DNA from 2 places in the Ralstonia chuxiongensis genome. Region 1 is predicted to be linked to the other one. Evidence: predicted binding sites of a transcription regulator. Region 1 holds the regulator's gene; the other holds the start of a gene.
The links. Region 1 encodes FNR, which switches genes on or off when oxygen is low (the NO sensors DNR and NnrR bind a similar motif). Its sites were predicted from a motif close to TTGATNNNNATCAA; they were not measured.

Region 1 (15,469 bases):
AAAACCAGTGTTCACGCGCCTTCATGATCAGCGCCTTGGCTTGTTCTTCGTCGACGCCGGTCATCTCGACCAATTCGTCCACGGCCAGCTCGGCCAAGTCGTCACGCGTCTGGATGTTCCCCTCGGCCAGCTTGCCGATCAGCTCCGGGGTCAGCCCCTCGAGGTCGCGCAGGTCTTGCGACACCTTCTCGACCTTTTCTTCCTTCGCCAACTCCATCGTCAGCAACACGTCGCGAGCGCGGTTGCGCAGCTCGTTGACGGTGTCTTCGTCGAACGCTTCGATTTCCAGCATTTCCTGCAGCGGCACGTAGGCCACTTCCTCGAGCGAGCTGAAGCCCTCTTCGATCAGGATGTCGGCAACCTCTTCGTCCACGTCCAGCTTCGCCATGAACAACTGGCGAACGACGGAGCTTTCTTCTGCCTGCTTCTGCGCAGACTCTGCCGGCGTCATGATGTTGATCTGCCAGCCGGTCAACTCCGACGCCAAGCGAACGTTCTGGCCGCTACGGCCGATGGCAACGGCGAGGTTTTCCTCGTCGACCACCACGTCCATGCTGTGCTTTTCCTCGTCTACGACGATGGACTGCACTTGCGCCGGCGCCAACGCACCGATCACAAACTGCGCCGGGTCTTCCGACCACAGCACGATGTCCACAGCCTCGCCGCCAACTTCGTTACGGACAGCTGTCACACGGGTCCCGCGCACGCCGACGCAGGTGCCAATCGGGTCGATACGCTTGTCGTGTGCAACGACCGCGATTTTCGCACGCACGCCAGGATCGCGCGCGGCTGCCTTGATCTCCAGCAGGCCCTGTTCCATTTCCGGCACTTCGTTTTCGAAGAGCTTGATCAGAAACTCAGGGCAAGTGCGCGAAAGCTCGATCTGCGGGCCACGTGCGGTACGGTCGACATTCAGGATGTACGCCCGGACACGGTCGCCCGTACGCAGATTTTCCTTCGGGATCATCTGGTCGCGGGCCAACAGCGCCTCGACGCGGCCGGTTTCAACGATCAGGCCCTTCTTGTCGGCACGCTTGATCGTACCGGTCATGACCTTCTCGCCACGATCCAGATAATCATTCAGGATCTGCTCGCGCTCAGCATCGCGGATGCGCTGCAGGATCACCTGCTTTGCAGCCTGCGCGCCAATGCGGCCGAACTCGACCGACTCAATCTGCTCTTCGACGAAGTCGTCTACATCGAGGTCAGGATTCTGCTCCTTGGCTTCGAACAGCAGAATCTGCTTGTCCGGTTCCTGCAGGCCTGCATCGTCGGGAACGACGAGCCAGCGACGGAAGGTTTCGTGTTCGCCCGACTCACGGTCGATCGCCACGCGCACATCCACGTCTTCTTCAAAGCGCTTCTTGGTCGCCGAAGCCAATGCGGCCTCCAGCGCCCCGAACACCACATCCTTGTCGACGTTTTTTTCGCGCGCAAGCGCATCGACGAGCAACAGAACTTCGCGGCTCATTGCTTGTTCCCTTTGTTTCGATTTCCTTTGAAGTCCAGCACGGGCACCAGCCGGGCGCGGTCGAGTTCCGACAGCGTGAATTCCAGCAGTGCGGGGCCTTCCTTGCCCTCAAACTCAAGGCCGATTCGTTCCTGGCCTGACTCGCCCGTCGGAGCCTGAATGATTCCCGTGAAATTCTTTTGCCCGTCCACTGGCAGGCGCAACGTCACCTTGACCTCAAGGCCGGCGAAGCGCGTGAAGTCGGCCAGCGTGCGCAGCGGGCGGTCCAGCCCGGGCGACGACACTTCCAACCGTTCGTAATTGACGTTTTCAACTTCGAACACGCGCGTGAGCTGATGGCTCACTTTTTCGCAATCTTCAATGACGATGCCGTTCTCTGCCTGATCGATATACACGCGCAGCAGCCCAGCGGGTGCGCGCTCCACTTCCACCAGCTCGTACCCCATGGCGGTGAGGGTTTTCTCAATCAGATCAGTCAGATGCACGTTTTTCCTGAAGAATTTCCCGGTATGGCCAACCTGCGGAAGCAAAAAAAAATGGGCGCAACGCCCATATCATTCGCCCATCTTCTACAGGATGACTTTTGATTAGACTGACATTGTAATACGCTTCCAGGCAAAACGCAAAAATTGCCCAGAAGCCGCCACAAAATGGGGCGTTGCGACGGCTGCCGCACACAACGCCCGCATTTTTTTAGCGCTTACCGCCGCGTTTGCCACCACCGCGCGGCGCCTTGTTGCCGCTCGGGATGCCACCACCACTCTTTCCGGGGCGCTTGCTACCGGGCGCGCGATTGCCATCATGCATACCACCGCCGCCAGCCGCGCCGCCGCGGCCATTCGGGCGCTCACCCATACGGGTGCGCGCTGTCAGCGTGGTCGGACCGCCCACATTGATGTAGCCCATGGACGTTTGCATCGGATCGGGCTGGCGCGGGTTGGTCGGACGGCGCTGCGCGGGCTGCGCGCGATTACCGTTCTCAACGCCCATACCGCGCGACTGGAAGTTAGCTTCCCCCGCAAAACCGGACGACATCGGCCCCATCAGCACCGGCGCAGGCCCACGGCGACGATTGCCCTGGCGGTCTTGCCCACTGCCGGAACTGGCCGTCGGCACCTTCATGCCCAGCGTGCCCATCAGCGTACGCACATCGTCGGCCGACACTTCCTGCCAGCGCCCGCGCTTAAGCCCGCGCGGCAGGACGAAGCTGCCATAGCGCGTACGGATCAGGCGCGACACGGTCAGGTTGACCGCTTCGAACATGCGCCGCACTTCGCGGTTCCGCCCCTCGGTCAGGGCGACGTGGTACCAATGGTTGACACCTTCGCCGCCGCCATCGACGCAGCGCAGGAAGTTGGCTTCGCCGTCCTGAAGTGGGATACCGTGCAGCAGCTTCTGGCGATCGGTTTCCGCCAGCTCACCAAGCGTACGCACTGCGTATTCACGCTCCACGCCATAGCGCGGGTGCATGAACCGATTGGCGATGTCGCCGGACGTCGTGAAAATCAGCAGGCCCTCGGTATTGAAGTCAAGGCGGCCCACAGCGACCCACTTGCCGGTCTTCATGCGCGGCAACGCGTCGAACACGGTCGGACGGCCTTCCGGATCGGACTGGCTCACGATCTCACCGGCCGGCTTGTGATACAGCAGCACGCGCGGCGGCTTGTTCGGCAGCTTGCGCTGGATCAGCTTGCCGTTCACGCGCACCTGATCGGTCGCGAGAATGCGCTGGCCGATATGAGCCGGCAGGCCGTTCACGGAGACGCGACCTTGCAGGATCAGGTCTTCCATGTCGCGGCGCGAGCCAAGCCCGGCATCAGCCAAGATTTTGTGCAGCTTAGGAGCGTCGTCGTCGGAGGTCAGTTCGCGCCCCTTGGGGGGCTGCGATGCGCCTCCGGCGTCAACCTCCGAGTCGTACGCGCCTGAAATCACGTATTGGAAGACGTCTTCGGAGCCCTTGCCGCCCTTCAGCCCCTTGCCCCCGCGATTCTGGGTCTGACCCCCAGCCTTGCCTTGCGGTTTACCGTTGCGGCTCTGCTGCTTGCCACGACCGCCGGCATTCTTGCCGCCAGCACCTTCCGTATGCTCGCCGCGCTCGGCGCGTTCCGCCGGTTGGCCTTCGCCTTGGCGGCGACGGTTCTTGCCGAAACGGCCGCGCGGGCCACGTCGCTCGCCCTGGCTGTCTGCTGGCGCCTGTTCGGCCGGTGCAGCACCCTCTGCGGCAACTACCGCCGGCTCAGCTGTCGCCTCTTTCGGCTTGCGTGCCCGTGGCGCGCGGCTCTTGCGCGGTTGCGCAGGCTGGCCGGCGTCCGCGCCACCCGCCTCAGCGGCTTCACCCTCAGGGCGGCCGTCCTGCTGCTGGCGGCGCGAAGCCACCAGATTGCGCAAGCCGCGGCGCAATCCCTTGCGACGAGGCGCGGCCTCAGTCCCATCACCGCCGTCTTGTCGCGGCGGCTGAGCGTCGGCGTCGGCCGGCATACGTGTATCCATGGAGTCTGACTGGGTGCTCACAACGTCTTCAAAAAATCTAGGGGTTCAGGCCATGCGCCGACTGTGCGGCAGGCATGGCGTTACGAATGTTCATTGGCGGGAGCCACAGGCGGCTCGACCGGTGTTTTGTACTCATCTTCGGATGGAACCTCGGTCGCACTCACCGCTTGCGACTCGGTTTCCAATGCCAGCTCACCACCCGCCGCACCCTCAGTAGACTGCGCCGGCGTTTCAGCGATTACCTCAACGGAAGCCTCGGCAACCGGCAATGCAGCCGATTCCTGCACCGAAGCCTCGGCGCTCCCAGCACCTTCCGGCGCGTCGTTGACGAGCGCCGTCAGCTCTTCCACCGCAATTGCACCGCCTTCAAACTCGATGGCGCCCTGCTCCAGCAAGCTCGCCTGCGCTTGGGCGCGGGCATCTTCAAGCGGCGGCAGTTCGTCCAACGAGCGCAAGCCAAGGTCGTCGAGAAACTGCTTGGTCGTCGCATACAGCGCGGGGCGGCCCGGCACGTCGCGATGACCGATGACCTCGATCCAGCCACGGTCTTCAATCTGCTTGATGACCTGCGTGTTGACCGTCACGCCGCGAATGTCTTCGATATCGCCGCGAGTGACCGGCTGACGATAAGCGATGATCGCCAGCGTTTCCATCACAGCGCGCGAGTACTTGGGCGGCTTTTCCGGGTGCAGCCGATCAAGATACACGCGCATTTCCGGGCGGCTCTGCAAGCGCCAGCCGGAGGCCAGCGCGACCAGTTCGACACCTCGATTCAGCCAATCCTGGCGCAGCTCTTCGAGCAGCACACGGATGGTGTCTGCGGACACATCTTCGTCGAAGAGCTTGCGCAAGTCATTGACTCGCAACGGGTCCTGCGCGCAGATCAGCGCGGTTTCGAGGACGATCTTCGCCTCTTGGGTATTCATCGGGTTGAGCGGCTCGTCATTGCTCGCGCACGGCCAGTCGCCGTCACGCTTGAGGTTTGTCGTCCCACCGCGAAGCACGCGGCATTTCTGAATGCTGTTGCCCGCCCGGGCCCGGCGCGCGAAGGCCAATCATCCAATTGGAGCCTGCACCGAAACGCAGTGGCTGTGCCCGCAAAGTAGGGCCGGAGGAGCGAGTTGATCCGGTGCCGGTCAGGCACCACAAGGGCAATTTCTTCCGCCGCCATGGGGACGGATACTGCGCCGGACGACTACCAAGAAGAACGGCAGCCCGCCCGAATCGACTGTCCAGGGGACTCTACCGCTGGATGGCATCGCTTGGCGCCGCGCTTAGGATTGTTGATTTGCGCGGGTGGCGAATCGAATTGCGGTTGATTGTAGGGCAATTTCCAGCAGCGCCGCAACCGGGAAGATGTCCTAGCCTCCTATCATGGGACGATTGGCAATTTTTGCCTGCCTGAACGCCTACAGCACCAGACAGAATCCGTGTGCGTTAAGCATCTCCGGCAACCAGATTGCGTGAGCCAGCCCCCAGACCCCAAACCCGGCGATGGCGATGCCGGCCGCGCCCCGCGCCCATCGCTGGCGCGACAGCCCACGCAGCCACCCAGCCAGACCAGACATCATCAGCAGGTTGGGCAGCGTACCCGCACCAAAGGCGAGCATGACCACGGCCCCGGAAGCGGCGTTGCCTGCCAACAACGCCACAGCCAATGCGCCGTAGACCATCCCACACGGCACCAGCCCCCACGCCATACCCGTGAGATAGCGGCGCAGTAACGGTGGCTGACGCTGCAGCCTACCGCCCAGCGTGGCGGCGCCTCGAGACAGGCCTCCTGCCACGCGGCCAAGCAAGCGTTCAAGCCACACACTGCGCCACGCATCCCCTGCGGACCGAACAAGCAGCAAAACCCCGTAGGCGACCAGCAATGCGCTAGCGAACGCAAACAAGCCGCGTTGAATCGGCAGCCATTGCTGGCGCCAGACGGTCGCGCCCATGGCACCCATGATTGCGCCCAGCAACGCATAGGTGGTCAGCCGGCCGGCATGCATGACGACCTGTTCAAACCAAAGCCGGCGACGGGACACGATCCGCACCGCCACAGCGCCACGTTCGGCTGCGAGTGCGATACCGCTGCACATCGCCAGACAATGCACACCGCCGAGCAATGCAATCAGGAAAACGCTCACAAGCGCCGCGGCACTCATCTTTCTGACGCTCTTTTGATATGGACCAAGGTTTTTGTCTTACTGTTGCGAACCAAGCGTAATTGACGCGTTTTGCCGCATCGGAAATGTCCGAGGACAAGAAGGTCGCCGTTATAATAAGCTGGCGCTGTAAAACAAGAATTACTCATTTCACCTTCCCGAAATTCGCCCCCGCCCGTGCTCACTCGAATCGCACTTACCGACCAAGCCTCGCGTTGTTCCACCTGTGTACTCGGGCAAATCTGCCTGCCGGTGGGAATGAACTCGGATGACGTGCGCAAGATGGACGATTTGGTCGGCGAGCGCATCCGCATTAAGAAGGGGCAATCGCTCTATTCTCTGGGTGAGCCGCTGGAGGCGGTTTACGGCATTCGTTTCGGCACACTCAAAACCCATCTGACGCTTGAAGACGGTCGGCATCAGATCACAGGGTTCCACCTGCCGGGTGAAATCGTCGGGCTCGATGGCATTGGCGATATGCGCCACGTGTCGGACGCCACCGCGCTTGAAGATACCGAAGTCTGCGTGGTGCGCTACGACGAGTTGCAGCACCTTTCGCGCCGGCTGCCTTCGCTGCAGCATCAGTTCTTGCGCATCATGAGCAAGGAGATTTCGCAGGATCATCTGATGCTGCTCACACTGGGCTCCATGCGTGCGGAAGAGCGTCTCGCAGCATTCTTGCTCAACCTCTCGAAGCGTTCGGCCCAGCGCGGATATTCGTCGACCGAGTTTGTGCTGCGCATGAGCCGCGAAGAACTTGGCAGCTATCTGGGTCTCAAGCTCGAAACCGTCAGCCGCCTGTTCTCGCGCTTTGCCGAAGCGGGTCTCATCCAGATCCGCCAACGCCACGTCAAGCTGATCGACCTGGCCGGCCTGCGCCAGGTCATGAGCGGTCAGGCGGCCTAAGCTGCCTTTCATGGCTCCCGCTCAGACGAGCGGGTGTTCATGCGCTTCCAGCTTGCCAATGCCCGGCGACACATAGAGCGTCAACGCGCTCGACAATGCGCACAGCAACCAGAACACAAAGAAGGACACGGTGTAAACCGCCTGGGCCGACACCGTGATCTGCTCGCCGAAGAAGCGCAGATCGACGGGGTCTACCACCGCGAAGACCACCAGCTCAGCCAGGGCCGCCGACAGAAATGCCGGCCACAGAATCCACATCAGCAGTCGACGCTTCATCGGGCCTCCGTGTGAATGGCATGCGCCGGTGCGCCCGTCGTCTTTTCAACGACCAAACCGCGCCGCACGACGTTGTCATGAATAACAGCATCGGGATGCGATATCGCCAGCCAAATGGTGACGCCGCAGCCGACCATGGCGACGAACGGCCCTGCCATCAGCAGCCACGGCCACGGCTCGCGCCACCAAGGACGGGCCTGTGCGGAAGATTGCGTTGCGTGCATCGTTGCCTCCTGTTGGGGATGCCGCATCAGCGCGGCACGATGAAGCTCGACGGTTCGCGCAGTACAAGGCTGTCGCTACCGCTGTCTGCATGGATGACGAAACGGATTTTGTGCGAGCCGGGGGCGGCATCGTCGGCCGGCCGGCGCACGCGCACTGGCAGCAGCCGGTTAGCCGCTGGCGGCAGTTCCAGTGTGGTCGATTCGCCGCGACCGCCCTCCACGTCCAGTTCCGGCATGCCCTCGGCGGTGATGGTCACGCGCATGGGGTGCTCGGACGCGTTCATCAGTTGCAGGCGATAAACGTTCTCGATCTTGCCGCCGTCCACTTCACGCGCCAGCGCACCACGATCACGAATCACGTCAACCTTGAGCGGCTGCCGCATCGCCAATGCCACGATGAACCCGGTGAAGAGCACCAGCATGATCCCGGTATAGATCAGCACGCGCGGACGCATCAGATGTCGCCGGGCTTCCTTCGGGCTGAGCCGATCAAGCATCGCGCGTTCCGACGTGTAGCGGATCAAACCGCGCGGGTAGCGCATCTTGTCCATGACCTGGTCACAGGCGTCAATGCAGGCGCCACAACCGATGCATTCGTATTGCAGCCCTTGACGGATGTCGATGCCGGTCGGGCACACCTGCACGCAGATGCTGCAGTCGACGCAAGCACCCAGACCCTGGGCTTCGAAATCGGCGTTGCGCGAACGGCTGCCGCGCGGCTCGCCGCGCTGCGTGTCATACGTGACGACGTAGGTATCGGGATCGACCATCACGCTCTGGAAACGAGCGTAGGGACACATGTAGCGGCAGACTTGCTCGCGCATGAAACCAGCGTTGCCCCACGTCGCAAATGCGTAGAACAACATCCAGAATGTCTGCCAAGGACCGAGCGACAGCGTCCAGGTCTCCATGCCCAGATCGCGGATCGGCGTGAAGAAACCCACGAAGGTAAAGCCCGTCCACAGGGCGATGAGGATCCAGGCCGAATGCTTTGCGGCCTTCAGGCGGAATTTGCGCAGGCTCCAACGCTCACCGTCGAGGCGGATGCGCGCGAAGCGATCTCCTTCGATGTGCCGCTCGATCCACATGAAAATCTCGGTGTAGACCGTCTGCGGACAGGCATAGCCGCAAAAGAGCCGCCCCGCCACCGCCGTAAATAGAAACAGCGCGAGCGCCGACAGCACCAGCAGCAACGTCAGATAGATGACATCCTGCGGCCACAATACGAGGCCAAAGAGGTAGAACTTGCGGGCGCCCAGGTCGAACAGCACCGCTTGGCGACCGTTCCACTGGAACCACGGCAAGCCATAAAAGATGGCTTGCGTGGCCAGAACCAGCCAGACTCGCCAACGCGCAAAGGCGCCGGTCACGGCGCGCGGATAAATCTTGCGCCGGACCTCATAGAGCATCTGCTCGGTGGGGGCGTCGTCGGCGCCCGCCGCCGCGGTGGCGGGCGTCATCGGGCGCCAGGCTGGTTCTTTGTCGCTCATTGCTCGTGACTCGTATTGCTATTCGACAGACCCCAGACGTAGGCCGCCAGCATGCGGATCTTCTCTGGTGAGAGCAGGTTCTCGTGTGCCGGCATCGTGTTGTCACGACCCTTGAGGATGGTCTCGACGATGGTTGCTTCCGAACTGCCGTACAGCCAGACGCGGTCGGTCAGGTTAGGTGCGCCAAGTGTCTGATTGCCCTTGCCGCTTGCCGTGTGGCAGGCCGCGCAGACCGACTTGAACGTCGGTTCACCACGCGCTGCCTTGATCGGGTCGTAAGACAGGCCCGACAGCGAGCGCACGTAGTTGGCCACGTTGACAGCCTGGTTGCCATCCACCACCGCAGCCAGCGAGGGCATGACACCGTGACGCCCCTTGGTGATAGTGGTCAGGATCGTCTCGGGCTCGCCGCCGTACAGCCAGTCGCTGTCGGTCAGGTTCGGGAAGCCCTTCGAGCCGCCAGCGTCGGAGCCATGGCACTGCGCGCAGTTGTTCAGGAACAGGCGCTGGCCAATCTCATGGGCCTGCGGGTCGGCGGCGATCTGCTTGATGTCCATGCTGGCATAACGCTCATAGACCGGACGGACCTGTGCATCGGCTGCAGCGCGCTGCGCCGCCAATTCGCCCCGTGTCGAGAAACCAAGCGCGCCGCCGTATGAACCCAACCCCGGGTAGAGGATCAGGTACCCCAACGCAAAGATGCACGACAGCAGGAACATCCACATCCACCAGCGTGGCAGCGGATTGTTCAGTTCGCGCAGGTCGCCGTCCCATACATGGCCGGTGTCCTCGCCCGCGCTATGACCGGGCGCAATCTGAATGCGCCGCTGCGAAAACAGCAACCAGACACACCACACGATGCCGACTAGGGCGATCGCTGCGATGTAATACCCCCAGAACTCCGAAATGAAGTCGCTCATGATTCTGTGTCCTTATTGATGCGGGCGCGACGCGTCTGCGTGCGCACCGGCGACCTCGGCCTCATCGGGCAGCAGGAACGGCAGCATGGCCGATTCCGCATTCGCACCGCGGCGATGCGCGGAGAATGCCCACCAGGTAATGCAGACGAACAGCACGAGGAAGACGGCAGTCGCAATTGCACTCAGCGTGGCCATGGCTTACTCCTTCGCTGCAACGGTGGCAGGCGCGGCGGCCGGAGCAACAGCCACGTCCCGGACGTTACGCAGCTCCACGCCAAGGCCTTGCAGATAGGCGACCACGGCGTCTTCTTCCGTTTTGCCCGCGAGTTGCTCGCGCGCCCCGGCGATCTGGGCATCCGTGTACGGCACACCCAGCTGACGCAGGACATGCATCTTCTTCTCGATGTCGCTGTTATCCAGCGGCGTCTTCGAGAGCCACGCATATGACGGCATGTTCGACTCGGGCACCACTTCACGCGGATCACGGAGGTGGATGCGATGCCAGTCGTCCGAATAGCGCTGCCCAACGCGCGCCAGATCCGGGCCCGTGCGCTTGGAACCCCACAGGAACGGGTGATCGAACACCGACTCGCCAGCCAGCGAATAGTGGCCATAGCGCTCGGTCTCGGCGCGAAGCGTACGCACTTGCTGTGAGTGGCAGCCAACGCAGCCTTCGCGGATGTAGATGTCGCGCCCCGCCAGCCGCAGCGGCGAATACGGGGCGATGCCCTTGACCGGTTCAGTGGTCGAATGCTGGAAGAACAGCGGCAAGATCTGCACCAGGCCCGCAATGCTGACGACGACGAGCGTCATCACGATCAGCAAGCCGATGTTCTTTTCCAGCGTCTCGTGCGAGAAAAACTTGTTGGATTGATTGCTCATGTTCCCCTCCTCACTGAGCTGCGACCATCGGGGTCTGGGCCGATTGAGGAATCGGTGCATCGATTGCCTTGCTGCCCTGGATGGTCTTGAACACGTTGAATGCCATCAGCAGCATGCCGCCCAGGAAGCACAGGCCGCCAGCCAAGCGAATCAGGTAGAACGGGTACGTTGCCTTGACCGCTTCGACAAAGCTGTAGGTCAGCGTGCCGTCAGCCTCGGTGGCGCGCCACATCAGGCCCTGCATCACGCCGGCAACCCACATGGCGGCGATGTAGAGCACCACGCCGATGGTCGCCACCCAGAAGTGCACCTCGATCAGGCGCGTGCTGTACATCTTCTGCTGGCCAAACAGGCGCGGGATCATGTAGTACATCGAGCCGATGGTGATCATTGCCACCCAGCCCAGGGCGCCGGAGTGCACGTGGCCGATCGTCCAGTCGGTGTAGTGCGACAGCGCATTCACGGTCTTGATGGACATCATCGAGCCCTCGAACGTCGCCATGCCGTAGAACGACAGTGCCACCACGAGGAACTTCAAGATCGGATCGGTGCGCAGTTTGTGCCAGGCACCCGACAGGGTCATGATCCCGTTGATCATGCCGCCCCACGACGGCGCCAGCAGAATGAGCGAGAACACCATGCCCAGCGACTGCGCCCAGTCGGGCAGCGACGTGTACTGGAGGTGGTGCGGACCCGCCCACATGTAGGTGAAATTCAGCGCCCAGAAGTGGACGATCGAGAGGCGATACGAATAGATCGGACGCTCGGCCTGCTTGGGCACGAAGTAATACATCATGCCCAGGAAGCTGGTGGTCAGGAAGAAGCCCACTGCGTTGTGACCGTACCACCATTGCACCATCGCATCCTGCACGCCGGCATAAGCCGAGTACGACTTCCACATCGACACCGGCAATTCAGCGTTGTTGACGATATGCAACAGAGCAATCGTGATGATGTAGGCGCCGAAGAACCAATTGGCCACGTAGATGTGCCGGGTCTTGCGCTTGGCGATTGTGCCGAAGAACACGATCGCGTAAGCCACCCACACCACGGTGATCAGGATGTCGATCGGCCATTCGAGTTCGGCGTATTCCTTCGAGCTTGTGTAGCCCAGCGGGAGGGTGATGGCGGCTGCCACGATCACTGCCTGCCAGCCCCAGAACGTGAAGGCGGCAAGCTTGTCGGAAAGCAGACGCACCTGGCAGGTACGCTGCACGATGTAGTAAGACGTCGCAAACAGAGCGCTGCCGCCAAACGCAAAGATGACGGCATTCGTGTGCAGAGGACGCAGCCGACCATAGGTCAGCCAAGGCACCCCGAAATTCAGTTGCGGCCAGATCAACTGGGCCGCGATCAGCGCACCGACCGCCATACCGACGATGCCCCAGACGATCGTCATGATCGAGAACTGGCGAACAACGCGGTAATTGAAGGTCTGGGTGGGCTGCAACGCGCTGGACGATTGCATGCTTGCTCCCCGAGAGTGTTGGTTTGATAGGGTCATGTTAAGAATGGGGCGATATTCGAGTCTTGACGTGCGTCAAGACACCCCAGCCAACGTGGTCAAGTAGTTCCGTCCCGCGACATTGCGTCACGCGCCGGGGTATCAGGGTCCAGCAGAATCGATTCAGCAGGCGCCTTGAGATCGTCGTACTGGCCCGAGCCGACGGCCCACCACAGCACCCCGACAATCGCCACCACCAACATCAGCGACAGCGGAATCAGCAGGAACAGCGTTTCCATTTCGGCTCCTTAAACGGCGCGCGACAAACGCCACGCATTGAGCGCCACCAGCAACGACGACACCGACATGCCGATGCCCGCTACCAGCGGCGACAACCACCCCAGCGTGGCGAGCGGAATGCTGATCGCGTTGTAGGTGACGGCCCAGCCGAGGTTCTGGCGCACCACGCGCAACGTGCGACGGCCAATTGACACGGCCTCGCTAATGGCAAACAGGCGCGGCTCGGTGAGGATGGCATCCGCGCCGGCCTGGGCCAGGGGCGCACCCGACCCAATGGCGATGGAGACCTGCGCCTGCGCGAGCAAGGGCGCGTCGTTGATGCCGTCGCCGACCGCCAGCACGCGGGCGCCGTCTGCCTGCAGCTTGCGCACGTAGGCACGTTTGTCTTCGGGGCTTGCGCCGCCCACCGCGCGGTCGATGCCAAGGCGGTTGGCCCACCAGTGCACGGTCTCAGGCGCATCGCCGGAAACGAGATGCAGGCGCAATCCTTGTGCACGCAACGCGCTCAGGCATGCGGGCGCATCGGTACGTGGCGTATCGGCCAGCGTGAAGCGCGCGAGTGGTTGGCCGTCGCGGCCGAGCCAGATCGACGTGCATGCGGCCGCCGGCGGCACTTCCTCCATCGGCGCTTCCGTGCCGTAACGAATGGAAGCAACCGGCTGATCTGCGTAGTACGCTGCTGCGAACGACTGCGTGCCAAGACGCACCAACTGGTTATCAGCCACGGCATACACGCCCTGCCCCGGCACATTGGTCACGCGCCCCAACGTTGGCAACAGCATTTCAGCGGAGGTGGCGGCGCGCAACGACTGGGCGATCGGATGATTCTCGGATTGCTCCATCGCGCACGCCAATGCGAGGCAGTGCTCGGCATCCACATCGGCGAAGGTCTCGATGCTCAGCAAGCGCAAACGCCCCTCGGTGAGCGTGCCGGTCTTGTCGAGCAGCACGTCCGTCACGGCTGCCAGGCTCTCGATGGCGTGGCCGCGCGTGACCAGCACACCGCGCCGTGCCAGCGCACCACTGGCCGCGGCCAGCGCAGACGGCGTAGCCAGCGACAACGCGCAGGGGCAACTCACCACCAGCACCGCCACGGTGACGGCAAACATGCGTGTCGGATCGATCCACCACCACGCGATCGCCGTCAGCAGCGCCCAGCCGAGCAGCACTGCCACAAAGCGCCCGGCCACACGATCGGCGAGTTCAGCCATGCGGGGCTTGTCCGTCAAGGCGCGTTCCAGCAGATCGACGATGGCGGCAAGGCGCGTCTGGGCGCCCACGCGGTTCACACGCACGCGAATTGCGCTGACGACGTTGTAGCTGCCCGCGAGCACGGTCGCGCCCACGTCGCGCGGGCGCGGCACGCTTTCACCGGAGAGAAGCGATTCGTCGATCTCGGTGGTGCCGCGTTCAATGGTGCCGTCGGCGGGCAGAACTTCACCGGCGCGCACCTCCACGCAATCGCCTTGCTGCAAGGCTGCAACGGGGATGGTCTCGAGCACGCCGCTTTCGGCGTTGAAGCGCCGGCAAGTGGCCGGCAACTGATGCACCAACGCTTCGGCACCGGAAGCCGCGCTCTGGCGCGCACGCAGTTCGAGATAGCGCGCCGCCAGCAGGAAAGCGACGAACATCGTCACGGAATCGAAGTACGTCTCGCCATGACCGCGCAAGGTCGCCAGCACACTGGCAACGAACGCCGCGCCGACCCCCAGCGCCACGGGCACATCCATGCCGACGTGCGCATGCCGTACTTGCCGCCACGCATTGACGAAAATGGGCCGCGCAGAAATCAACACCACCGGCACGGTCAGCATCAGGCTGGCCCACTGCATCAGGCGCGTCTGGCTCACGGGGATGTCGCTGCCGTGCAGGTAAACCGGCCACGCGTACATCATCACTTGCATCATCCCGAGCATCGCCAGCCCCAAGCGGATCAGCAGGCTGCGGCGTTCACGCGCCTCGGCAGTGCGGCGGGCGGATGGCTGGTCGGGCCACGCTTCGTATCCGACGTCGGCAATGGCGGCGAACACCGCAGACAGCCGCATCGCCCCGGCATCTCCGACGATGCGCGCGCGTTCCGTGGCGTAATTGACGGTGGCTTCGCGCACGCCCGGCACTCGGGAGAGCGCACGCTCGATCAGCCATACACACGCAGCGCAACGCATGCCGCTGATAGCAAGGGAAAGTTCTTCCGCACCGTCAGCGCGTGTGCGTACGAAGCGCTCCCGCATGACGGGCAGATCGTAGGTCGCCCAAACGGCTTCGGCTTCGGTGCGACGGTCACCTTCGATGGGCTTGGCGAAGGCGATGGGGCCGTCATAGACGTGGCCCATGCCGGAGGCGTGCAGCGTTTGCGCGACAGCCTGACAGCCGGCACAGCAAAATTCCCGAGACTTGCCGCCAATGTCGGCACGGACAGCGGTGGCGCCGTCCAATGGCGAAGCGCAGTGATAGCAGGTGACGTGCGACGCGCCCACCCCGCTCGGGCCGATAGGCGAGCCTATGCCGTCAACCGGCGCGGTTGGATGATTGGGGGCGAATATCGTCGTCATTATGGGGACGATGCTAGCCAGCATCCCCCCGCGCGCCCTTGATGCGCATCAAGCACGGCGCAATAAGACTCCACCGGAAATGCGATTCTCAGCGCACCTCACCCATGCAAACCCTCCCATAAAGAAAATCGGCCGCCTATAGTAAATAGCTGCACCAGGCAAACAGGAGGGCGCGACATGGCAACCGAATTCAGCCTGTACAACATCCACTGTGAATGGGGCGAGCACGGAGCATCCGCGCTGGCGCCACATTGCGACGCCGTCATCGTGGTGGACGTGCTGTCCTTCTGTACCTGTGTGGATGTGGCCGTGGCGCGCGGGGCACGCATCTATCCGTACCCATGGCGCGACGCCAGTGCTG
Region 2 (15,469 bases), on a different contig from region 1:
CATGCAGACCTACCGCGCGCGTGCCGCCAGCGAGCGCACGCAATGGCAAAGCGAATTCGCCGCCAACCTGATCGATCTGCAGCAGTCGTTCGACAGCAACGCCTCACCCGAGGCGATGCGCCAACGGCTGGCCGACTTCACGCGCGCCATGCTCGCTACCAGCGACCCGGTGGCTCCTGCGCCCCCGCCCGCCTCCAACCGGCCATCCAAGGAGTGACCTCATGCTGTTCCTCTACAACATCCCCGCATGGGCGATGGGCGCTGTCATCGTCTTCGCCACGCTGTTCGTGGCATTGGGCGGCTACGTGCTGTTTCGCCGCGTTTTTCCAGTCGCGCTGGACGCCGAACAGCGCAACATGACCATCGCCATGATGACGGCCGTCACAACCATCAACTCGTTGCTGGTCGCGTTCTCGGCCATCTCGGTATGGGGTGCGTATCAAGCCGCCGCCGATATCGTGGCCGCCGAAGCCGCATGCGCCACGGAACTCGCGCGCGATCTGTCGGCGTTCTCACACCCGAGCGCCACAAACGCGCGGCGCGAGCTGATCACCTATCTGGAGCACGTTGTCCGTGACGAATGGCCGAGCATGCAGCAGCAAGCGCGTCCTGATGCCGACACGGAGGCTGCGTTCAACAGCATGTTTGCCACGGCCAACCGCATCACGCCCCGCGACGACCGCGAGCGCGTGCTGCTGATCGAAGTGCTCGCCCGCGTCAACGAGATGGTGAAGTACCGGGAGAAACGCCTGCAGAACCTGGAAGCCGCCATGCCCGGCACGCTCTGGGGCGTGATGCTGATCGCCAGCGGCTTGTCGTTGTTGCTGCTCTATGCGCTGCCGGCCACGCGCTTTCACATGGCGCTGGTGGCGGTGTGGGCGACCACGCTGGGCCTGGCGTTCTTTTTTGTGCTGGCCGTGGACCGGCCCTTTGCAGGCGAAGTCAGCGTCAGTGCGGCACCGCTGGAGCGGGCCATCCAGACGCTATCGAACGACAAGCCGCAGGTGCATCCCGTGCCCGACTGAGCGCGCCGCCTCGCCGCGCTGCCCCACTCGCGTTGTGGGCTGGCGGGAGAGGTCAGCCCCAGGGCCGGAGCCCCCACGCTTCGGCCCTGCCCTTTGCCGGCTCGTCGGGAGCCGGTTTTTTTACTGCGGATCGCGAATGTAGCCAACGAGTTTGTCGACCACTGGCCGGTTCGGCCTGGTGAGCAGGCTCACGACAATCGCCGCGACAAAACCTGCTGGCACGCCAAACGCACCGGAGGCGATCGGGTCGACACCAAACCACGGCTGGCCAAGCACGCCCGTCATGCGTGTGAAGAACGGGTAGTTGGCGATGATGTAGTACACGCTCACGCCCAGCCCCGTCAGCATGCCCGCGACGGCACCGGCACGATTGGTGCGCTTCCAGAACACGCCCAGCACCAACACCGGAAAGAAGCACGACGCCGCCAATGAGAAGGCCGCGCCCACCAGGAAAAGAATGTTGCCCGGCTTCAGTGATGTCACATACGCGGCCAGCAGCGCCACGCCCAGCAACACCACTTTGGCGCTCGTCACGCGCCGCTGGTGGCTGGCCGTGTTGTCGATCATGTGGAAGTACACGTCGTGCGATAAGGCGTTGGCGATGGTCAGCAGCAGGCCATCAGCAGTCGACAGCGCCGCTGCCAACGCACCCGCCGCAATCAACCCGGATAAGACGTACGGCAGCCCGGCAATCTCGGGCGCGGCCAGCACGACCATGTCCGGCTGCATCATCACCTCCGCCCACTGCACGATGCCGTCGCCGTTGATGTCATGCAGAGCAAACACGGCCGGATCAACCTTGCGCCACGGCACGATCCACTGTGGCAGGTCGGCAAACGGCGCCCCGACCAGATGCTGCAGCAGGTCGAGCTTGACGAGCGCCGCCAGCGCCGGTGCCGAGACATACAGCAGCGCCACGAAAACCAGCGTCCAACTCACGGAATTGCGTGTCTCGCGCACCGACGGCGTGGTGTGAAAGCGCGTGAGGATGTGCGGCAGGCTGGCCGTGCCGACCATCAGGCAGAACACCAGCAGCACGAAGTTCAGCCGCTCGGTGCCGCGCTCGTTTTGCGACGCCGACGGAAATGGCTCGATGGATGGCGGCGCCATGCGGCTGCGCGCCAGCGCATCTTCGCGCTGCTGGTTCCACAGGATCGACGCGGCGGCCGCATCCGGCGGAAATTCTTCGCGCTGGCGCTCCAGAGACTTGATCTCGCGCAGCGGCGCATTGCGTTCGCGTGCAAGCTTGAGCTGCGTGTTCAGTGTTTCCCGCGCCTGCTCGAACGACTGCGGTAGCTGCGAGATGCGCTCCTGCAGCGCCTGCGCCTCGCTCAGGAACTGATCGCGCACATGCTGCTCTGCAGGGTCGTGCGCGATGCGCTGTTCCTCTTTCTCGATCTGCAGCAGGAGGCGGCCCGTCGAAAGCTGCGGTACCGGATCGTGATACCGATGCCAGCCGATGATCGACACCACGCCCAGAAACGACACGATCATGATGATGTACTGCGCCACCTGGGTCCACGTCACCGCACGCATGCCGCCCAGGAACGAACACACCAGAATGCCCGCCAGCCCGAAGAACACGCCCACCGAAAACTCGACGCCGATAAAACGCGTGACCACCAGCCCCACACCCTGAATCTGCGCAACGAGGTAGACGAACGAACACAGCGTCGCGCCCAGCACCGCGATACCGCGTACGACAGAACTGCCGCCGCGCTCGCCGTTGCCGTAGCGGTTGGCCAGGAAATCCGGCACCGTGTAACCACCGAACTTGCGCAGGTACGGCGCCAGCAGGAAAGCGACGAGGCAGTAGCCGCCCGTCCAGCCCATCACATAAGCGAGGCCCTCGTAGCCCGAGGCGAACACGATGCCCGCCAGGCCGATGAACGAGGCTGCGCTCATCCAGTCGGCCGCGGTGGCCATGCCGTTGAAGAACGCCGGCACGCGGCGCCCTGCCACGTAATACTCGGTCAGATCGGCCGTGCGGCAGATCAGCCCGATGCACGCATAGATGGCAATCGTGACGAACAGGAACACATAGCCGAGCCACACGCCCGGCCCGCGCACGCGCTCGATCGCGCCCATCATCACGATGAAGAGCAGCAGCCCTACGGTATAGAGCCCGTAATACAGAAACAGCCGCTTGCGAAAGCGGCTGTCTTGTTGGGAGTCGGCGGCCAAGGTTGGCGACCAGCGCTGGCGGTTAGCGCGTTTCCTTCAGTTGATCGAGGATGGCCGGGTTCTCAAGCGTGGACGTGTCCTGCGTGATGTCCTCGCCCTTGGCCAGCGAACGCAACAGGCGGCGCATGATCTTGCCCGAGCGCGTCTTGGGCAGGTTGTCGCCAAAGCGGATGTCCTTCGGCTTGGCGATCGGCCCGATCTCCTTGCCAACCCAGTTGCGCAGCTCGTTGGCGATCTGCTTGGCTTCCTCGCCATCGGGGCGCGAGCGCTTGAGCACCACGAACGCGCAGATCGCTTCGCCCGTCATGTCGTCGGGGCGGCCCACCACTGCGGCTTCGGCCACGATGGGGTTCGCCACCAGCGCCGACTCGATCTCCATCGTGCCCATGCGGTGGCCCGAGACGTTCAGCACGTCATCGATGCGGCCCATGATGGTGAAGTAGCCGGTGTCCTTGTCGCGGATGGAGCCATCGCCCGCCAGATACAGCTTGCCTCCCAGCTCTTCCGGGAAGTAGCTCTTCTTGAAGCGCTCCGGGTCGCCCCAGATGTTGCGGATCATCGACGGCCACGGACGCTTGACGACCAGGATGCCGCCCTGCCCGTTCGGCACGTCGTGCCCGGTTTCATCGACGATGGCAGCCATGATGCCCGGCAGCGGCAGCGTGCACGAGCCCGGCACCAGGGGCGTGGCCCCCGGCAGCGGCGTCATCATGTGGCCGCCGGTCTCGGTCTGCCAGAACGTATCGACGATCGGGCAACGTCCGCCACCAATGTTCGTGTGGTACCACATCCAGGCTTCCGGGTTGATCGGCTCGCCCACGGTGCCGAGCAGGCGCAGGCTGGAGAGATCGTACTGCTTGGGGTGGACCTTCTCGTCAGCTTCGGCGGCCTTGATCAGCGAGCGGATTGCCGTCGGTGCGGTGTAGAACGTGTTGACCTTGTGACGCTGGATCATGTCCCAGAAGCGGCCGGCGTTCGGATACGTGGGCACACCTTCAAACACGACCTGCGTGGCGCCGGCTGCGAGCGGGCCGTACGCGATGTAGCTGTGGCCCGTCACCCAGCCGATGTCGGCCGTGCACCAGAAAATGTCGTCGGGTTTCAGGTCGAACGTCCACTGCATGGTGAGCAACGTCCACAGCAGGTAGCCGCCCGTGCTGTGCTGCACGCCCTTCGGCTTGCCGGTCGAACCCGAGGTGTAGAGGATGAACAGCGGATGTTCCGCGCCCACCGGCGTCACTTCGCAGGTGTCGGGCTGGCCGCCTTCGACCTCGTCCATCGCGCGGTCACGACCTTCCACCCAGTTCACGTTGCCGTTGGTGCGGCGGTAGACGATGACGTGCTTGACCGCGTCGGTGCCTTCCATGGCGAGCGCTTCATCAGCGATGGCCTTGAGCGGCAGCGCCTTCCCGCCGCGCATCTGCTCGTCGGCCGTGATGAGCGCCACGGCGCCCACGTCGACGATGCGTTCCTGCAGCGACTTGGCCGAGAACCCGCCAAACACCACCGAGTGCGTTGCGCCGATGCGCGCGCATGCCTGCATGGCCACGATGCCTTCGATCGACATCGGCATGTAAATCACGACGCGATCGCCCTTCTTGATGCCCAGGGCCTTCAGGCCATTGGCGAAGCGGCAGACGCGTGCGTGAAGTTCGCGGTAAGTGACGCGCGATACCTTGCCATCGTCGGTCTCGAAAATGATGGCGACCTTGTCGGCGTTGCCGTTCTCAAGGTTGCGCTCGAGGCAGTTGTACGAGGCGTTGAGCTCGCCGTCTTCAAACCACTTGTAGAACGGTGCGTTGGACTCATCCAGCACCTTGCTGAAGGGCTTGTGCCACAGCAGATGCTCGTGTGCGAGGCGCGCCCAGAAGCCTTCGTAATCGTGCTCGGCTTCGGCACACAGCGCACGGTACGCATCCATGCCGGCGATGTTTGCCTGTTTAACAAAGGATTCGGGCGGGTCGAACACGCGCGTTTCCTGCAGGACAGATTCAATGCCAGCCATGGTGTCTCCTGATAGCGATGTCTGTTGTCGTTTTGCGGCGAATCTAAGGGGCTGACCTGACTCCAGCCTTACGCATTTCTGCACCGCAAGCCGACGTGAAGGGCACTACTATAATGCGTCACTTCACGTTACGGCACGCATCGCAACGCAACATAGCCGGCTACAGAGCCGCGCCCCGTGCCGGTTTCCACGGATTCCTCATCGTGCCCATCCACGCCCTTTTCCTGATTGCTGCCATGGCATTGGTCGGCAGCAACGTCGGTTTCGGCAAATCGATCGTCGCCGTCATGCCGGTGATGCTGTTTGCATTGCTGCGCTTTCTGATTGCCATCGTCTGCATGGCGCCGTGGTACAAGCCATCGCGCATGCGCCGCGTGACACGTAGCGAGTGGACCAACCTGTTCCTCCAGGCATTTTTCGGTACGTTCGGCTTCACGCTGCTGATGCTCAACGGCGTGCGGCTGACCTCTGCGCTGGCTGCGGGCATTATCACGAGCACGATTCCGGCCACGGTGGCGCTGCTGTCTTGGCTCGTGCTGCGCGAGAAGCCTTCAGGCCGCACGCTGGTGTCGGTGGCGCTCGCGGTGGCGGGCGTCGCCATTCTCAACGCCTATCGCGGGGGTGAATCTTCAGGCGCTGCGCCCGCCGATGCCTCGCAAGCGCTGCTCGGCAACGCACTGGTGATGGGCGCGGTGTTTTGCGAATCGATCTACGTGATCCTGTCGCGGCGGCTGACACAAACGTTGCCCGCCATCGAGATCTGCGCGTACACGCACCTGATCGGCGGCCTGCTGATGCTGCCCCTGGGGCTGATCCCGCTGCTCACCTTCAATGTGTCGAGCGTGCCGCTGCCCATCTGGGGCCTGGTGCTCTGGTATGCGCTCTCGGCCAGCATCTTCTCGTTCTGGCTGTGGATGAAGGGCATCCGGCATGTGCCAGCCCACCTTGCAGGCGTGTTCACCTCGGTGCTGCCGATTGCGGCAGCCACCTACGGCATCGTCGCCCTGGGCGAGACGCCGGGCTGGCCGCATGGCATCGCGCTGGCGTGCGTGGTGGCGGGCATTCTTGTGGCGAGCTGGCCTGCACGCCCTCGCCCGGCGATACAGCGGGGGCGGCAGCGCGGCCGCGTGGCCGATCCGCTGGACCCGCTCGACCCGTCACTCGATCAGGAATAAAGCGCATCGCAAGCGTTTTCCTGTAAGCGATGTTGTAATCACGGAACGTTACAATCACACGGCCTTTCGACCCTCCGCTCCGTTCCGCCAAATGAAGTCGCCCATCGCCCCGCTGCGCCCGATTCCGCGCCTGATCTTCTTTTCCCGCTGGCTTCAACTGCCGCTGTATCTGGGGCTGATCATCGCCCAGGCAGCGTATGTGTATCTGTTCATTGTCGAGGTCTGGCACCTGGTGTCACACCTGGGCGACTTGGACGAAACGAAGATCATGCTGGCCGTGCTGGGCCTGATCGACGTGGTGATGATCTCCAACCTGCTGATCATGGTGATCATCGGCGGGTACGACATCTTCGTGTCCAAGCTCGGCATCGAGGGCCATGAAGATGAGCCCGAATGGCTGGATCACGTCAACGCGGGCGTGCTGAAGGTCAAACTGTCGATGGCGCTGATCAGCATCTCGTCGATCCACCTGCTCAAAACGTTCATCGATGCGGCCCAGAAAGACACGCACACGATCCTGTGGCAGGTGGTCATTCACGTGGCGTTCCTGGTCTCTGCGCTGGTGATGGCGTGGGTGGACCGCATCGTTTCGCATGCGCATCCGCACGGCGAGGCTGTCGACGCACATTGACGCTGCGCCCTTGCTGGCGCGGCGATTCCGACGAACGCGCTCGGACAATCCGCGCCCGACATTGGGTGTATGATCTCAGGCTGTTCTGAGCCTGCGGCGCCCGCCGTCCAGGCCACAGGCAGGCAGCAAAAGTCACTGACCACTGCCCTGCCGCACCGGCTTTTCATTCCTATACGTTGGTCCCCCACCATGACCGTCATTCGTCAAGAAGACCTCATCCAGAGCGTCGCCGACGCCCTGCAGTACATCAGCTACTACCACCCGATGGACTACATCACTGCTCTGGGCCGCGCCTATGAGCAGGAGCAGAGCCCGGCCGCCAAGGATGCCATCGCGCAAATCCTGACCAACAGCCGCATGTGCGCTGAAGGCAAGCGTCCGATCTGCCAGGACACCGGCATCGTCACCGTCTTCCTGAAGGTCGGCATGAACGTGCGCTGGGACGGCGCCACGATGAGCCTCGACGACATGGTCAACGAAGGCGTGCGCCGCGCGTACAACGACGTCGACAACAAGCTGCGCGCAAGCGTGCTGGCCGACCCGGCCGGCAAGCGCACCAACACGAAGGACAACACCCCGGCCGTGATCAACATGTCGATCGTGCCGGGCGACACGGTGGATGTGATTGTCGCGGCCAAGGGCGGCGGCTCGGAAGCCAAGTCGAAGTTCGTGATGCTGAATCCGTCGGATTCCATCGTCGACTGGGTGCTCAAGACCGTGCCGACCATGGGCGCGGGCTGGTGCCCGCCGGGCATGCTGGGCATCGGCATCGGCGGCACGGCTGAAAAGGCCATGCTGCTGGCCAAGGAAGCACTGATGGAGCCGATCGACATTCAAGACCTGATCGCCCGCGGCCCGAGCAATCGCGCTGAAGAACTGCGCATCGAGCTGTATGAAAAGGTCAACGCGCTGGGCATTGGCGCGCAAGGCCTGGGTGGCCTCGCCACTGTGCTCGACGTGAAAATCCTGGACTACCCGACCCACGCGGCCAACCTGCCGGTCGCCATGATCCCGAATTGCGCCGCCACGCGTCACGCGCACTTCACGCTGGACGGCAGCGGCGTTGCCAAGCTGGAAGCGCCGGACCTGTCGCAATGGCCGAAGGTCGAGTGGGCACCGAACACGGAAACGTCCAAGCGCGTCGACCTGAACGCGCTCACGCCGGAAGAAGTTGCCTCGTGGAAGCCGGGCCAGACGCTGCTGCTCAACGGCAAGATGCTGACCGGCCGCGATGCTGCGCACAAGCGCATCGCCGACATGCTGGCCAAGGGCGAGAAGCTGCCCATCGACTTCACCAACCGCGTGATCTACTACGTCGGCCCGGTCGACCCGGTGCGTGATGAAGTCGTTGGCCCGGCAGGCCCGACCACGGCCACGCGCATGGACAAGTTCACCGAGACGATGCTCGCGCAGACGGGCCTGATCGCCATGGTGGGCAAGGCCGAGCGCGGCCCCGTCGCCATCGAGTCCATCAAGAAGCACAAGTCGGCTTACCTGATGGCCGTGGGCGGCGCGGCGTACCTGGTGTCGAAGGCCATCCGCGGCTCGAAGGTGCTGGCGTTTGAAGACCTGGGTATGGAAGCCATCTACGAATTCGACGTGAAGGACATGCCCGTCACCGTCGCCGTGGACAGCTCGGGCACGTCGGTCCACAAGACCGGCCCGGCGGAATGGCAAGCGAAGATCGGCAAGATTCCCGTCGCAGCAGGCTGATCCATTCACGCGATATGACGACACGCGCGCAGGCACCGGTCGGCGTCTTTGACTCCGGCCTCGGAGGGCTCTCCGTCCTGCGCGCGATTCGCGCCGATCTGCCGGCCGAATCGCTTCTCTACCTGGCGGATTCCCGCCATGCCCCGTACGGGGAAAAATCTCCCGAATACATTGCCGAGCGCACGCTGCAAGTGTGCGAATGGCTGGTCGACCAAGGCTGCAAGGCACTGGTGATCGCGTGCAATACCGCCACGGCGCAAGCTGTGCACGTGCTGCGCGAAAAGCTCGCGGTGCCGGTGATTGGCGTCGAGCCGGGCTTGAAGCCAGCGGTTGCCACGTCGAAGAGCCGTGTGGTTGGCGTGCTCGCCACCGAAAGCACGCTGCGCAGCGAGAAATTTGCACGCCTGCTGGCAGCTGCCTCCGGCGATTGCAAGGTGCTGAGCCAACCGGGCTATGGCCTCGTCCCCCTGATCGAGCGCGGCGATACCCACTCGCCTGCGGTGCTTGAGTTGCTGCAGGCCTATCTACAGCCGATGCTCGACGCGAATGCCGACACGCTGGTGCTCGGCTGCACGCACTACCCATTTCTGGAAGATGCCATCCGCGAGATTGCGGGCGACCGGCTGACATTGATCGACACCGGTCACGCCGTCGCGCGCCATTTAGGCCGCACGCTGGCGGCAGCGGGATTGCAGGCATCGGGCCAAGCCGCATCGCCACGCTTCATGAGCACCGGCGACGTGCTTCCGCTGCAAGCCATGGTGGCCGCATTGCTGGGAGAATCGCCGATGGCACAGCGCGTCGACATTGGCGATGCGCCCCTGAGCCCGGCCGTGACCTCGCTCGCTTCTCAGCCCGAATAACACCGTCCAAATATGACAACGCCGCCCTGAAAGGCGGCGCGCTGTCATCTTGGCTTAAGGTCAGCCGACGTTTGGCTGCGGCTGCATTGCAGGTTCGGCGGCTTCCGCCACCGCATCCTCTTCTGCCGGCTCATACTTCGCCACCACGGCGGTGGCCAGGCTATTGCCGATCACGTTGGTGGCCGTGCGGCCCATGTCGAAGAACTGGTCGATGCCGATGATCAGCAGCAGACCCGCTTCCGGCAGGTGGAACATCGGCAGCGTGGCCGCCACCACCACCAGCGAGGCACGCGCCACACCGGCCATGCCCTTGCTCGTGAGCATCAGGACCAGCAGCAGCGTCAGCTGCTGGGTGAAGCTCATCTCGATGTTGTAGGCCTGCGCGATGAACAGCACCGCGAACGCCTGATACATCATCGAGCCATCCAGGTTGAACGAGTAACCCAGCGGCAGCACGAAGCTGGAGATGCGCTTGGGCACGCCAAAGCGGTCCAGCGCCTCGATCGTCTTCGGATAAGCGGATTCGCTGCTTGCGGTGGCAAACGCCAGCAGCGTCGGCTCGCGAATCAGCCCCAGCAGGCGGCCCAGCGAGCGGCCCAGCAGCACGTAGCCAACGAAGAACAGGATCGCCCACAGCAGCGCCAGGCCAAGGTAGAACTCGCCGATCAGCTTGCCGTAGGTCCACAGCACGCCCACGCCTTCCACCGTGATGGCAGCGGCCATGGCGGCAAACACGCCCAGCGGCGCAAAGCGCATCACGTAATCGGTAATGCGGAACATCAGCTTGGTCAGCTCTTCCAGACCACGGCCGATCACGCTGTCCATCGGGTTCTTCATCGTCGACAGCGCAGCGCCGAAGAACAGCGAGAACACCAGGATCTGCAGGATCTCGTTGGTGGCCATGGCCTCCACGATGCTGCGCGGGAACACGTGCGTAATGAAGGCCTTGAGTGTGAAATCACCCGTCTTCAGGCCCGACGTGGCCGACACATCCGGCAGCGCGAGGTTCATGTGCACACCCGGCTGGAAGAAGTTGACCAGCAGCATGCCCAGCGCCAGCGACGTGGCCGACGCACACACAAACCAGATCATCGCGCGCAGTCCCACGCGGCCGACCGAGCGGCCTCCGCTCATGCTTGCCAGGCCCGTCACCAGCGTCGAGAACACCAGCGGCGCGATGATCATCTTGATCATGCGCAGGAAGATGTCGGTGATGATGCTGAAGTACGAAGCGATGTCCTTGGCCGCCGCGGCGTCCTTGGCATATTCGTGGCAGCCCCAGCCGACGGCAATGCCCAGCAGCATTGCCAGCCCGATGTGGGAGGTCAGACGTTTGGTGTTCAAGACTTTCTCCAAGGAATACCGTGGCCGGAGGGACGGCGCGCGATAGACGCGGATCTCATGGGGCCAAGGGCTGGCCCAACTTCGTCACGCTTTGTAAAAAGCGACGATATTAGAGAAGCGCATGGCGATCGTTATGTCGATGTTGCATAGCACCATGCAATTTCTGCATACATTGATATGGCGCCGTTGACACCTTGCTGCAATGCCGCACGGACAGTGGAACGAGCCGGTGAGAAGCGGATTATTGAGCCGCACGCAATGCCGTCACGGCGTACCATCAAGCGCCGTTTCGAGCACATCAAATGCGATGCCTGCGCCACGTAAGCCGCTGATACCATCATGGGCTTACGTCACCCAGGAGTCCCCGATGAAAATGGTGCCCTTCGCCTTTGGCACGACCGACTGGTCCACCGTTGAACCTACCGAACACACTGGCGAGACCGGCATGGCGATCTGGCGCACCCGTTACTTTGGCGACGAGCCGAACCGCATCCGTGTGCGCATGGTCGAGTACACCCCCGGCTACCTGGCTGACCATTGGTGCAAGAAGGGCCACATCCTGTTCTGCCTAGATGGCGAGCTGGAAACCACACTGGAAGATGGCCGCAAGTTCATCCTCACGCCCGGCATGAGCTATCAGGTGGGCGACGATGCGGAAGCCCATCAGTCGTACACCAGGAACGGCGCCCGGCTGTTCATCGTCGACTGACAGCGCGACGCACTTTCCGCGTCGCACGCGGCCCCGGTTGACCGGGGTCAAGCGATTTAAAAATCAAGGTTTTTAGGACTCACCAACCACAATATGTAGTGCTAGTCTGACTCCATACCACTAGATGGAGTACCTCATGACGGGCACACAGGTCACCAGGCAAGTCACCAAGCGCGACGGTTCATTGGCTCCGTTTGATGCGCAAAAGATCCGCCAGGCCATCGCGGCGGCCGGGCAGGCCACGGGTGAATTCGACGCCGTCGAAGCGCTGCGCCTGACCATGGGCGTGCTCGAACATCTCGCCCCGCTCCCCTGCCCCGGTATCGAAGTCATCCAGAACTGCGTGGAAGAAGTGCTGGTCGACGCCGGCTATTGGCGCACCGCGCGTGCCTACATCGTCTATCGAGAGCAGCACGCCCGGCTGCGTTCGCTCAAGCACACGCTGGTCGAAGTCGAGAGCACGATGGACGAATACCTCGAGCAGCGCGACTGGCGTGTGAATGCCAACGCCAATCAGGGGTACAGCCTCGGGGGCCTGATTTTGAACGTGGCGGGCAAGGTCACCGCCAACTACTGGCTCTCGCATGTCTACAGCCCCGAGGCGGGCACCGCGCACCGCGAGGGCGACATCCACATCCACGATCTCGACATGCTGTCGGGCTACTGCGCGGGCTGGTCGTTGCGGCAGTTGCTGACGGAGGGATTCAACGGCGTGCCGGGCAAGGTGGAAGCGACGCCACCGCGGCATATGTCTGCAGCCATCGGGCAGATCGTCAACTTTCTCGGCACGCTGCAGAACGAGTGGGCCGGCGCGCAGGCGTTCAGTTCATTCGATACGTACATGGCGCCGTTCATCCGCCGCGATGCAATGTCGTATGCGGCGGTCAAGCAGTCCATGCAGGAGCTGATCTACAACCTGAACGTGCCCAGCCGCTGGGGTACACAGACGCCGTTCACCAACCTCACGTTCGACTGGACTTGCCCTGCCGACCTGCGCGAGCAGATTCCGTACATCGGCGGCGAAGAGATGCCCTTCACCTACGGCGATCTTCAGCCCGAGATGGACATGATCAACCGCGCGTACATCGAGGTCATGATGGCCGGCGATGCAAAGGACCGCGCGTTCACGTTTCCGATTCCCACCTACAACATCACGCCGGATTTCGATTGGGAGCACCCCAACACCACGTTGCTGTTCGAGATGACGGCCCGCTACGGGCTGCCCTACTTCCAGAACTTCCTCAATTCCGATCTGGAGCCGCACATGGTGCGCTCGATGTGCTGCCGCCTGCAGCTCGACCTGCGCGAACTGCTCAAGCGCGGCAACGGGTTGTTTGGCTCTGCTGAGCAGACTGGTTCCATTGGCGTGGTGACGGTGAACTGCGCGCGGTTGGGCTATCTCTACGCGGGCGATGAGGCGGCGCTGCTGGCGCGGCTCGATACGCTGCTCGCACTCGGCCGCGACGTGCTGGAGGTCAAACGCAAGTTCGTCCAGCGGCTGATCGACCAGGGGCTGTATCCGTACACGCGACGCTACCTGGGCACGCTGCGCAACCACTTCAGCACGCTCGGCGTGAATGGCATCAACGAGATGGTGCGCAACTTCACGCGCGACGCAGACGACATCACCACGCCATTCGGCCATGCCATGGCGGTGCGCCTGCTCGACCACGTGCGTCAGCGCATGACCGAATTCCAGGAGGCGACGGGGCACCTGTACAACCTCGAAGCCACGCCTGCAGAGGGCACGACCTACCGCTTCGCCCGCGAAGACCGCAAGCGCTGGCCAAGCATCCTGCAGGCTGGTACGACAGAACAGCCGTACTACACCAACTCCAGCCAGTTACCCGTCGGCTACACCGACGACCCGTTCGAAGCACTGGCGCGCCAGGAAGCGCTGCAGAGCAAATACACGGGCGGCACGGTGCTGCACCTCTACATGAACGAAGCCATTTCCTCGCCGCAGGCATGCAAGGAACTCGTACGGCGCGCGCTGGCGAACTTCCGCCTGCCGTACATCACCATCACCCCGACGTTTTCAATCTGCCCAAAGCACGGCTACCTGTCCGGCCATCACGCGTTCTGTCCGAAATGCGATGCAGAACTGCTGGCACAGCAGCCTAGCGACAAGTGCGGTTGCACAACGGCGGGCACTCCAGGTTCTTCCACCCACCTCCATCACGAAGGAGCCTCCGTATGAGCACCGTTGCACACACCACCAACCTCACCGTTGCACTCGACGACAGCCAGCGCACGCGCTGCGAAGTCTGGACACGCGTGATGGGCTATCACCGGCCCGTCAGCTCGTTCAACATCGGCAAGCAAGGGGAATTCCGTGAACGCCGCTTCTTTGTTGAAGACCGCGCCCGCTGAGCCACCGCACTGCCCGCCGCCGGCCATCGGCGGCCTGGCACCGTTCTCCAGCGTCGACTGGCCCGGGCAGCTTGCGGCAGTGGTGTTCGTGGCCGGCTGCCCGTGGCGCTGTCATTACTGCCACAACCCGCACCTGCAAACGCGGGCCCGCACGCTGGACTGGGACGACGTCTTTGCCTTTCTGCAGCGCCGCGTGGGGCTGCTCGACGCGGTTGTCTTTTCCGGCGGTGAACCGCTGAGCGAGCCGCAGTTGCCGCAACTGATGCGCGACGTGCGCGCGCTGGGCTACAAGATTGGCCTGCACACCGGCGGCATTTATCCGGCGCGCCTGGCCGATGTACTGCCGCTGGTGGACTGGGTGGGACTCGACATCAAGACCAGCGCACCGCGCTACGATGCACTCACGGGCCGCCGCGGCAGCGCTGCGCCGGTCGACGCGTGTCTGGATCTTCTGCTACAGAACGGCGCCGCATTCGAGTGCCGCACCACGTGGCACCCCGACTGGTTGCCCGAACCGCAGCTTCTTGCGCTGGCGCAAAACCTCAGCCAACGCGGCGTGAAACACTACGCACTACAAGCCTACCGAAGTGCCCCCGGAACCCCGGCCATCACGCTGCCCAGCGAGGGCGCCCAGCGCGCATTGGCCGCCTGTTTTTCTTCTTTCTGTTGCCGGTGACACCATGCAAGACCCCCTCAATGTGGGCGATCTGCTCAAGCACAGCCCGCTGTTCCTGGACTTCGACGACGATGACATGGCTGTGCTCACGCGAGACAGCCACGCAGTGCGTGTGTTGCGGCACGACTTCGCGTTTCACCGTGGCGATCGGGCAGATGGTTTCTATGTCGTGGTGGTCGGCGCGATCAAGCTCGTGTTGCCGGGGGCGCACGGCCAATGCAAGGTCATCGAATTCTTCGGGCCCGGCGAGTGCTTTGGCGAGCCCTTCATGTTCCTGAACCGCCCTTACGCGGCAGATGCACAAGCCATGGAAGACAGCCTGCTGGTCTGGATCGACAAGCGCGCCATCGACGATGCACTGCACGTGCATCCGCGCCTTGCGCGGCAGATGCTCGCGGGGCTGTCCGCGCGCCTGCACACGTTGATGTGCGACATCGAAACCGTGAACCTGCAAAGCGCCAATGAACGGCTGATCGGGTATCTGCTCTCGCTGCCGCGCAAGTTTGACCGCACGCGGTTTCCATGCAGCAAGAGCCTGGTCGCGTCCAAGCTGGGGCTGGCGCCGGCCACGCTTTCCCGCACGCTGCGTCAATTGATTCGCGACGGGCTGATCCGGGTGGAAGGCCGCGAGGTTGTCATCCCGAACACCACGGCGTTGCAGCGCCAGCTCATGGCGGGATAAAAGCAGCAAGCCAATGCGGATCAATCGCCTGCGGTGTCGAGGCGATGCTGGAGCGTGTTGACGGCGTCATCCACCAGCGCGGCGGCGGC

Region 2: NKG59_RS19460 (ribonucleoside triphosphate reductase) is a predicted target of FNR. The motif match lies at 11,687-11,700, and genes of this name have one in related genera.

Annotation. Positions count from the first base shown of each region.
Region 1 covers NZ_JAMYWC010000003.1:668,205-683,673, reverse strand. Annotated here, with positions in the region: gene nusA (transcription termination factor NusA) at 1-1,471, opposite strand, end outside; gene rimP (ribosome maturation factor RimP) at 1,468-1,956, opposite strand; gene NKG59_RS12480 (pseudouridine synthase) at 2,165-3,949, opposite strand; gene scpB (SMC-Scp complex subunit ScpB) at 4,042-4,887, opposite strand; gene NKG59_RS12470 (sulfite exporter TauE/SafE family protein) at 5,371-6,114, opposite strand; gene fnr (fumarate/nitrate reduction transcriptional regulator Fnr) at 6,292-7,020, shown strand; gene NKG59_RS12460 (hypothetical protein) at 7,042-7,296, opposite strand; gene NKG59_RS12455 (FixH family protein) at 7,293-7,520, opposite strand; gene ccoG (cytochrome c oxidase accessory protein CcoG) at 7,547-9,010, opposite strand; gene ccoP (cytochrome-c oxidase, cbb3-type subunit III) at 9,007-9,930, opposite strand; gene NKG59_RS12440 (cbb3-type cytochrome oxidase subunit 3) at 9,943-10,125, opposite strand; gene ccoO (cytochrome-c oxidase, cbb3-type subunit II) at 10,129-10,812, opposite strand; gene ccoN (cytochrome-c oxidase, cbb3-type subunit I) at 10,823-12,280, opposite strand; gene ccoS (cbb3-type cytochrome oxidase assembly protein CcoS) at 12,376-12,555, opposite strand; gene NKG59_RS12420 (heavy metal translocating P-type ATPase) at 12,565-15,108, opposite strand; gene NKG59_RS12415 (2-phosphosulfolactate phosphatase) at 15,286-15,469, shown strand, end outside.
Region 2 covers NZ_JAMYWC010000005.1:470,048-485,516, forward strand. Annotated here, with positions in the region: gene NKG59_RS19410 (hypothetical protein) at 1-217, shown strand, start outside; gene NKG59_RS19415 (bestrophin-like domain) at 222-1,025, shown strand; gene NKG59_RS19420 (VC_2705 family sodium/solute symporter) at 1,146-3,209, opposite strand; gene acs (acetate--CoA ligase) at 3,232-5,214, opposite strand; gene NKG59_RS19430 (DMT family transporter) at 5,418-6,389, shown strand; gene NKG59_RS19435 (TIGR00645 family protein) at 6,481-7,020, shown strand; gene NKG59_RS19440 (fumarate hydratase) at 7,210-8,733, shown strand; gene murI (glutamate racemase) at 8,748-9,596, shown strand; gene NKG59_RS19450 (dicarboxylate/amino acid:cation symporter) at 9,657-10,940, opposite strand; gene NKG59_RS19455 (DHCW motif cupin fold protein) at 11,308-11,649, shown strand; gene NKG59_RS19460 (ribonucleoside triphosphate reductase) at 11,786-13,849, shown strand; gene nrdD (anaerobic ribonucleoside-triphosphate reductase) at 13,846-14,022, shown strand; gene NKG59_RS19470 (anaerobic ribonucleoside-triphosphate reductase activating protein) at 13,985-14,698, shown strand; gene NKG59_RS19475 (Crp/Fnr family transcriptional regulator) at 14,703-15,380, shown strand; gene NKG59_RS19480 (putative zinc-binding protein) at 15,401-15,469, opposite strand, start outside.